Regions from separate parts of the Streptomyces tendae genome, predicted to be linked through region 3. Evidence: riboswitches for the same ligand, from Rfam matches in the RefSeq annotation. Region 3 holds a riboswitch; each other region holds the start of a gene.

Region 1 (2,192 bases), 1.1 Mb from region 3:
CTTGGTGGCCTCGAGCAGCCCTTCCTCGACAGCCGTCAATCCGGCCTGGACATCGGCTTCCAGAGCCTGGTCCCGCACGCTCAGCCCGAACGGCCCGACGACGGTCACGAGGGGTCTCCTGTCTGCTGGTGTCTGCTGGCGGTTACACGGTTTGTCGATAGGTCGCTGCCACCACTCGAGTCAGCGTATCCGGTCACCTTTCGATCACCGCCAGGCCCCGGGGTCACAAGCAGGGCGATAGGGGATCAGAAGCGGAGTGTTTTTGATCGGCTGACAGCAACGGACATTCCTCTGTTTCCCGGACACAGTGGCCGGTGAACCATCCTGCCCGCCCTGCCGTCCGATTTGCCGTCATTGCTGTGCGAATTCCTGTACGCCGCAAATGCGCTCGCATCCCGCGTCCCGTGAGGTGAGTCACGCGTCGACGCGCCGGCCGATCAGCCTCCCGCAACGCCGCGATCCCGCTCCACGCAACGGAGTTGACCCTTGGCGATCGCAAAGGATCAAGCGCCCAAAAGCACCCATCTCAAGATCAAACGGAGTCTTGCGTGATCGTCGCACTTGTTCCCGACATGTGCTCTCGCATACGTTCCGGGCCTGCCGGGTGGACGCCTAGTCCTGCCGCCACCCGCATCACACCCGACGACGAACTCACGCACGGCAGGAGCGGGGGACCCAGGTAAGCCGCCGTACCGGACATCACGCCCGGACGGCTCGGGGTGAAGCCATGCCCGCAGGGGCACGGCCGGGCACTCTCCTCGCCCGAACCCGACAGCTCACCTCGCAGGCGTAGGAGAGGAACCCAGACATGCCCGTCATCGCTTCGTCCCGCCGCCGCCTCGTCCGCTCCCTCGCCGTCGCCGGCACCGGCGTCGCCGTGGTCGCGCTGCCGCTGTTCGGTGCCACCGGCGCCTCCGCCGCGACCACGACCCAGGCCACGACCGCCGCCTCCACGACCGCGTACCCGGAGAACCTCGACGGCTGGATCCGCGAGGCCATGGACGTCATGGCGCAGAACGGCATCCCGGGCTCCTACGACTCCATCCACCGCAACATCATGCGGGAGTCGTCCGGCAACCCGGCCGCCATCAACCTGTGGGACTCCAACGCCGCCATGGGCACTCCGTCGAAGGGCCTGCTGCAGGTCATCGACCCGACCTTCCAGGCGTACCACGTGCCCGGCACGGCCTTCGACCCGTTCGACCCGGTCGCCAACATCGCCGCGGCCTGCAACTACGCCGCCGACCGCTACGGCTCGATCGACAACGTCTTCGGCGCGTACTGAGCCGACCGCTGACGGCCGACTCCGGCCGTCCGCCCGAACAGTCGCTCGAGGACGACGGCCACGCCGTCGTCCTCGTTCGACAGGGTGACCTCGTCGGCCACCGCCTTGAGCTCGGCGTGCGCGTCGGCCATGGCGACGCCGTGGCCCGCCCACCGGAACATGGGGACGTCGTTCGGCATGTCGCCGAAGGCGATCGTGTCCTCGGGACGCAGCCCCAGGTGCTCGGCGGCAAGCGCCAGACCGGTCGCCTTGGTGACCCCGCACGGCTGGAGCTCCACCGTCCCCGGCCCCGACATGGTCACCGTGGCCAGCGAGCCGACCACGGACCGGGCCGCCGCCGCCAACGCGTCGTCCGAGAGCCGCGGGTGGCGCAGCAGCACCTTGCTGATCGGCCGCGCCCACAGGTCGTCGCGCCGCTCCACCGGCACCGACGGAAGCGTCGGGTGCGGCATCCGGTAGCCCGGCTCGATCAGCGTCCGCCCGTCGACCCCGTCCTGGTCGACCGCCGCGTACACCTCACCCACCTCGGCCTCGATCTTGCCGAGCGCGGTCTCCGCCAGCTCCCGGTCCAGCCGGACCGACCACAGCATCCGGTCCGTCCCGGCGTCGTAGACCTGCGCCCCCTGTCCGCACACCGCGAGTCCCGTGCAGCCGAGGTCGCCGAGCAGCGACCGCACTCTGGGGGCCGGGCGGCCCGTCACCACGAGGTGCCGGGCACCGGCGCGCTCCGCCTGCGCGAGGGCGGCGAGGGAGCGGTCGGACAGGGTGTCGTCACCGCGCAGCAGCGTCCCGTCCAGGTCGGTGGCGATGAGAGAACAATCGGTGGGTGCGGCCATGATCAGAGAATACGGACAAGAGGACCGTCCGATTCACCGCGCCCGTATGCCCTCGCTTCGGGTGCCATTTC
Region 2 (2,192 bases), 4.5 Mb from region 3:
TGGCGCCGAGCGAGCCCTTGTTGTCGGTGGCGTCCAGGTCGAACATCGCCTGGTCGATCAGGCGCTGCTCGGTGGCGTCGTAGCCGACGAGCTCCGGGCCGATCTGCTCGATGACGGCCAGGACGGCCTTCTCGACGCCCTTGCCCAGGTAACGGCCGGCGTCGCCGTCACGGAGTTCGACGGCCTCGAAGGCGCCGGTGGAAGCGCCGGACGGAACGGCGGCACGACCCGTGCTGCCGTCGTCGAGGCCGACCTCGACCTCGACCGTGGGGTTGCCTCGGGAGTCCAGGATTTCCCGGGCTACGACGACGTCGATGGACGGCACGAGCATCTCCTTCTTGGGATGTGACGCGGGTGAGCAGGGCCACGGGGGCCTTGCGAGTCCGAGCCTAACCGGCTCCGGGCGATCGGCCATCTCGCCGCCCGCCTCATGGACAGAACCGAGAGTAAATTGTTTCCGAACGGAACAAAGCCGGTTCGGAAAACCGTGACCGTAATGCGTCCGGACATGACCCCGCCCCGGTGCGTACGGGGGAAGAAACGCACCGGGGCGGGGAGCCCGTGGGAACGGGGAAGGACCTGCGGCCACGCCTTACTTCAGGTGCAGCTGCTGGCCCGGGTAGATGAGGTCGGCGTCGTCGACGATGTCGTCGTTCAGCTTGAACAGCTTCGCCCAGCCGCCCTTGACGTCCTGCTCCGCGGCGATGGAGCTGAGGGTGTCACCCTTGACGACCTTGTACTCGCCGTCGCCCTTCTCGACCTTCTTGCCGGTCGGGGTGGTGACGGTCTTCTTCTCGGCCTTCTGCTCCGTCTGCTTCGGCGCGGCGGGGCGCTCGGCGGAGCGGGAGGCCTTCTGCTCGCTCTCACGGGCCTCGGTGGAGCCGGAGTCCTGCGAGGAGCTCTCGGCGGAGGAGCCGTTGTACGAGGCGCTGGACAGGCCGGTGCCGCAGACCGGCCAGGCGCCCTTGCCCTGGCCCGCGAGGACCTTCTCGGCGATCTCGATCTGCTGGGCCTTGGTGGCCTGGTCGGCGCTGCCGGCGTACTGCGTGCCGCCGTACGCGGCCCAGGTGGAGGCGGAGAACTGCAGACCGCCGTAGTAACCGTTGCCGGTGTTGATGGACCAGTTGCCGCCGGACTCGCACTGGGCGACGGCGTCCCACTCGGACGCGGTGGCGGCGGAGGCGTTGCCGGCCGCCATCAGCGGGGCGGCGACGGCGGCACCGGTCACGCCGGCGATGGCGATGGCACGGGTGGCCTTGGACGGACGACGGTGCTTGCCCTTGCTGGAAAACAGCATGGATGGATCCCCTCACCGACGCCTGCGAGGTGAGCTGTCGGGTTCGGGCCGGTTGAGTTGCCCGGCCGCGTTCCTCACGGAACGCGGCTTCACCCCAAGCCGCCTCCGGCATCACTGCCCGGACACGGCACTTACCTGGGTCCCCCGCTCCTGCCTACGGCGCATGACGCGACGACTGTTCCCGTGCTGCCACTGGCAGGATTCGGCGTGGCGGCAGCCGGGGCCCGCGGTGGCGAGCGATCACGACCGTAGGCACGCGCCTCGCGGAATTTCAAAGACGATCAGGGCTTCTGAGACCTATCTCTCACAGTCTTTATTACGGACATTCAGCCCGAATCATGACGCCAACTGGCGCCCCGTCGAGGGCTTTTCACATGTCCGCCTGTCAGCGGTCCGCGTCCGCCCCGTCGCTCACCAGAAGCCGCTGACCGGGCAGGATGAGGTTCGGGTCTTCTCCGATCACCTGCTGGTTCTCGGCGTAGAGGGCGGTCCACCCACCGGTGAGCGCAAGGGAGTCGGCGATGGACGTCAGGCTGTCCCCGTTCTCGACGGTGTAACGGTCGTCGCCCGCCTCGGGGGTGACCTCGACGGAGGGCGCGGCGTGCCGGCCGGTCGACGCGGGCGCACCGTCCGTGCGCTCGCCCTCCTCGGCGGTGGAGCCGCGATGACGGCCCGGACCGCCATCCTCGGCGTCCGTGACGGCCGAAGAACCGCTGGTCTGCCCCGACTTGTCCGACTCGTCACTGCGGGGGGTGGTGGAGGCGGACGGAGACGTCCTGCCGTCCGCGCCGTCCCGCTTCCCGGTCGAGGTGCCGGTCGTGGCCGATGGAGAGGGAGAAGCGGATGAATCGCTGGTTTCCGGCGAACCGGACGCATCGCTGGAACCGGCGTCCCG
Region 3 (2,192 bases):
GCGAAGGAGCTCTCCAAGGAGCTGTTCCCGGCGAGCGCGCGCATGTCGCGCCCGCGCCAGGGCTCCGAGGAGACCGTCGAGCGCATCGACTCCGCGGCCGTGCGCGGCTTCTACGAGAAGCACGTCCGCCCGGCCACGGCCACCGTCGTCGTGGTCGGCGACCTCACCGGCATCGACCTGGACGCGCTGCTCGCCGACACCCTGGGTGCCTGGACCGGCTCGCAGGCCGAGCCGCGGCCCGTGCCGCCGGTGGTGGCCGACGACTCCGGCCGGGTCGTCATCGTGGACCGGCCCGGCGCCGTCCAGACGCAGCTGCTCATCGGCCGCATCGGTCCGGACCGGCACGACCGTGTGTGGCCCGCGCAGGTGCTCGGCACGTACTGCCTCGGCGGCACCCTGACCTCCCGCCTGGACCGCGTCCTGCGCGAGGAGAAGGGATACACCTACGGCGTGCGGGCGTTCGGCCAGGTGCTCCGGTCGGCCCCGGACGGCACGGGCGCGTCGATGCTGGCCATCAGCGGTTCCGTCGACACCCCCAACACCGGCCCGGCGCTGGACGATCTGTGGACCGTCCTGCGCACGCTGGCCGCCGAGGGCCTCACCGACGAGGAGCGCGACGTGGCCGTGCAGAACCTCGTGGGGGTCGCCCCGCTGAAGTACGAGACGGCCGCGGCCGTCGCCGGCACCCTGGCCGACCAGGTCGAGCAGCACCTGCCCGACCACTACCAGGCCGACCTGTACCGGCAGTTGGCCGCGACCGGCACCGTGGAGGCCACGGCCGCGGTGGTGAACGCCTTCCCGGTGGACCGTCTGGTGACCGTCCTCGTCGGTGACGCCGCGCAGATCAAGGCGCCCGTGGAGGCCCTGGGCATCGGTGAAGTCACCGTCGTGACGGCTGAGTAGGGCCCGGCCGGGACACGCGGGCGCGAGGAGCCCTGGTGGCGGGAACGTCACCAGGGCTCCCTTATGCCCGAATTGGGGCGGAGGTTGCCTGTCTGCCGTGTGGGATGCGCTACAAAAACCGGGATTCGTTTGAGGATTGCGAGACGCCCCGCTTAGTTTCATGCGGGCTGTTCGTCAGGCAGTGCGCCGCATCCGCGGCACCGGACAGTCATCGCCGAGTCCCCGTACGGCGCGAGCCAGGGGAGCCGGGGACCCACCTGTAGTCCCTGGGGTGAATCGGACGCCCGCGCGTGTCGCGAGGGGGTCCGTAGGAGACCTTCCTGCTCCGAACCCGTCAGCTAACCCGGTAGGCGAGAGGGAAGGAAAGGAACAGCCTGTACATGGCGTTCACGCGCGCCACCGGGAAGCACCGTCGTCCCAGCCGCGTCCAGCGCGGCACCGCCCGCGCCGCGGGCGTCGCGGCCCTCGCGGGCACCGGCGTCGTCGGCTCGCTCGCGGCCCCCGCACTCGCCGCCGAGCCCGCCGCGGCGCAGACCGGCCTCACTCCCGTCGTCACCCTGGGCGGCGTGGTCGCCGACCGCGTCGACGCGCAGGCGGCCGCCCAGCACGAGGCGGCCCGTGAGGCGGCCGAGGCCGCCGCGCGCAAGGCCGCGGAGGAGGCGGCCCGGGAGCGGGCGGCCGAGGAGGCCGAGAAGGCCCGTGCGGAGAAGGAGCGCGCCGCGCGCGAGGCCGAGCGCAAGCGTCTCAACACCTTCGTCTCCCCGATCCCCGGCTCGTACGTCTCGACGGCCTACCAGAGCGGCGGCGCCATCTGGTCGTCCGGCAGCCACACCGGGATCGACTTCCACGCCGCGAGCGGTACGCCCGTCCAGTCGGTCGGCGTCGGCACCGTCGTCGAGGCCGGCTGGGGCGGCGCGTACGGGAACCAGGTCGTGATCAAGATGCACGACGGCACCTACACCCAGTACGCCCACCTGTCCTCCCTCGCCGTGTCGGTGGGCCAGGAGGTCACCGCGGGCCAGCAGATCGGCCTCTCCGGCGCCACCGGCAACGTCACGGGCGCCCACCTGCACTTCGAGGCGCGCATGTCCGAGGAGTACGGCTCCGACCTGGACCCGGTCGCCTACCTCCGGTCGCACGGCGTGAACATCTAGGGAACGCCCTGGGCGCGCAGGCCGCCCTCCCGGCCCCGGCTCCTCGTGAGCCGGGGCTTTCGCCGTTTCGGGGCCCGTCCGCCCGAGCGCCCTCTGTCCAAAAATTATGTATGGATTCCCGCCCGCCGTCGGAAA
Region 4 (2,192 bases), 970 kb from region 3:
CCCACATGGCGTTGGCCCGCGGGCCGACGAGCTGCTCGACGCGCTCCTTCATCTCGCCCGCGGCCTTGTTGGTGAAGGTGATCGCGAGGATCTGGCCCGGGTGGACGCCCCGCTCGGCGAGCAGGTGCGCGATGCGGTGGGTGAGCACACGGGTCTTGCCGGAGCCGGCTCCGGCCACGATGAGCAGGGGGGAGCCGGAGTGCACGACGGCGGCGCGCTGGTTGTCGTTCAGGCCCTCCAGCAGCGCGGCGGCGTCGATCACCGGGCGGGGGGCGCCATCCCGGTAGTAGGCGTCCCGCTCCGGGGGCGCGTCGAACTTCCCGCCGAACAGGTCGTCCGGAAGGGGCTCCGGGGCGTGCTCGTCCTCGGGTGGCGGCGGGGGCTCGTCCGCGGGGCCCCGCTGGGCCTGGAGGTCCGCCAGGAAGCTGTCGTCAAAGAGGCTGCTCATCGCTCTCCGAGTCTAGGGCGCCGCACCGACAACCCGGGGCCGCCCCGGAAACATCACACGGCTTCCCTCGCGGTCCTGCGGCGGGCACCCTCCACGCCCGCCGTGTCACCGAGAGCGACATCACGAACAAGGTCACGAAAATGTATCGGGCATATCACCCATCAACCTTCACAGGGGCCACACCAGTTGGCTACGGTGCGGTTCGGGCCGCTCGTCCCCCGCCGGCGAACCTCGCCGGGCCGTGCGGCCCCCGCCGAATCCGTCACTGTCCGCCGTGGCAGCCGGAGCCGGGGACCCACCGAGACATGGGGTGAATCGGACCACTCCCTCAGGGAGCGGGCCGTAGGGCAACCCTTCCGAACCACCCGCCCGAACCCGACAGCTAACCCGGTAGGCGGAGCACTGGAAGGAGTCGCCTCCCTTGGCGTCGCACCGCAAGTCGCGCACCCCCGGCGCGCGCGTCGCAGGCATACGCACCCCGGCCCTGGCCACGGCCGCGCTCACCTCCGTGGCCCTGCTCTCCCAGACCGCCCAGGCCGCTCCCACGGACGACGACCGGCCGAGCCTGGAGGAGGTCGAGAAGAAGGTCGGCGACCTGTACCGCCAGGCCGAGTCGGCGACCGAGAAGTACAACGCGGCCGAGGAGAAGACCACCAAGCAGCGCAAGCGCGTCGACACCCTGCTCGACGACGTGGCCAAGCGCACCCAGTCGCTGAACGACGCGCGCGAGGAGCTGGGCTCCTACGCCGCCGCCCAGTACCGCACCGGCGCGGGCCTGCCCGACACGGCGACGTTCCTGCTCGCGCAGACCCCGCAGGACCTCTTCGACCAGCGGCGGGTGCTGGACCGGATGACCGGGCGGCAGAAGGACGCGGTCGACGACTACGTCACCCAGCAGTCCGAGACGATGAAGAAGCGCAAGGAGGCCACCGAGAGCCTCCGGACGCTCACCGAGACGCAGGGCGACCTCAAGACGGCCAAGGCCACCGTCCAGAAGAAGCTCGCCGACGCGCGCGGGCTGCTGGCGCAGCTGACCGCAGAGGAGAAGGTGCGGCTCGCCGCGATCGAGAAGCGGAAGCAGGAGGAGGCCGCCCGCAAGGCGGCGGAGCTGGCCCGCCGGCAGGCCGAACAGCAGCAGGCCCAGGACGAGGCCGTGCAGCAGGGCGGCGGCACCTCGGACGGCTCCGGGTCCACGGGCTCCGGGTCCACCGGCTCGACCGACACCCCGCCGGCCGACTCCTCGTACGCCACCAAGGCCGAAAAGGCCCTCGCCTTCGCCCGCGCGCAGATCGGCAAGCCGTACGTCTGGGGCGCGACCGGGCCGGGCTCCTACGACTGCTCCGGACTCACCCAGGCCGCCTGGAAGGCCGCCGGCGTCTCCCTGCCGCGCACCACCTACGACCAGGTGAACGCCGGCACCACCGTCCCGGTGTCCCAGGCCCAGCCCGGCGACCTGGTCTTCTTCTACGACGACGTCACCCACGTGGGCCTCTACATCGGCAACGGCATGATGATCCACGCCCCGAAGCCCGGCACGTACGTGCGCGAGGAGTCCATCTACTACGACGGCGACTCCGCGATCCACAGCATCGTCCGCCCGGCCTGACGGACAGCCGGTCCCGCCTCGTCGCCCTGCCCCCGGCCCGTCCGCGGACAGGGCGACGGCCGGGACACGGCGGTGATCGGTCGGCGCCCTGGCGCTCACGGCCTCCCGGAAGCCAGACTGGCCCCGATGAACGCCGCC

Evidence for each region. Region 3 has a riboswitch for cyclic di-AMP ahead of F3L20_RS08185 (M23 family metallopeptidase). Riboswitches for the same ligand answer to the same signal wherever they lie in the genome.
Region 1: it holds a riboswitch for cyclic di-AMP, as region 3 does, so the genes downstream of both, F3L20_RS02940 (transglycosylase SLT domain-containing protein) here and F3L20_RS08185 (M23 family metallopeptidase) in region 3, are expected to answer to the same signal.
Region 2: it holds a riboswitch for cyclic di-AMP, as region 3 does, so the genes downstream of both, F3L20_RS28745 (transglycosylase family protein) here and F3L20_RS08185 (M23 family metallopeptidase) in region 3, are expected to answer to the same signal.
Region 4: it holds a riboswitch for cyclic di-AMP, as region 3 does, so the genes downstream of both, F3L20_RS03825 (C40 family peptidase) here and F3L20_RS08185 (M23 family metallopeptidase) in region 3, are expected to answer to the same signal.

What each region holds. Positions count from the first base shown of each region.
Region 1 is NZ_CP043959.1:612,009-614,200, reverse strand. It holds gene F3L20_RS02945 (polyprenyl synthetase family protein) at 1-108, opposite strand, end outside; cyclic di-AMP (ydaO/yuaA leader) riboswitch at 634-805, shown strand; gene F3L20_RS02940 (transglycosylase SLT domain-containing protein) at 809-1,285, shown strand; gene F3L20_RS02935 (HAD family hydrolase) at 1,249-2,121, opposite strand.
Region 2 is NZ_CP043959.1:6,282,697-6,284,888, forward strand. It holds gene eno (phosphopyruvate hydratase) at 1-325, opposite strand, end outside; gene F3L20_RS28745 (transglycosylase family protein) at 593-1,297, opposite strand; cyclic di-AMP (ydaO/yuaA leader) riboswitch at 1,302-1,469, opposite strand; gene F3L20_RS28750 (transglycosylase family protein) at 1,683-2,192, opposite strand, start outside.
Region 3 is NZ_CP043959.1:1,753,754-1,755,945, forward strand. It holds gene F3L20_RS08180 (M16 family metallopeptidase) at 1-903, shown strand, start outside; cyclic di-AMP (ydaO/yuaA leader) riboswitch at 1,106-1,271, shown strand; gene F3L20_RS08185 (M23 family metallopeptidase) at 1,284-2,057, shown strand.
Region 4 is NZ_CP043959.1:786,068-788,259, reverse strand. It holds gene pcrA (DNA helicase PcrA) at 1-448, opposite strand, end outside; cyclic di-AMP (ydaO/yuaA leader) riboswitch at 690-862, shown strand; gene F3L20_RS03825 (C40 family peptidase) at 870-2,054, shown strand; gene F3L20_RS03820 (CbrC family protein) at 2,181-2,192, shown strand, end outside.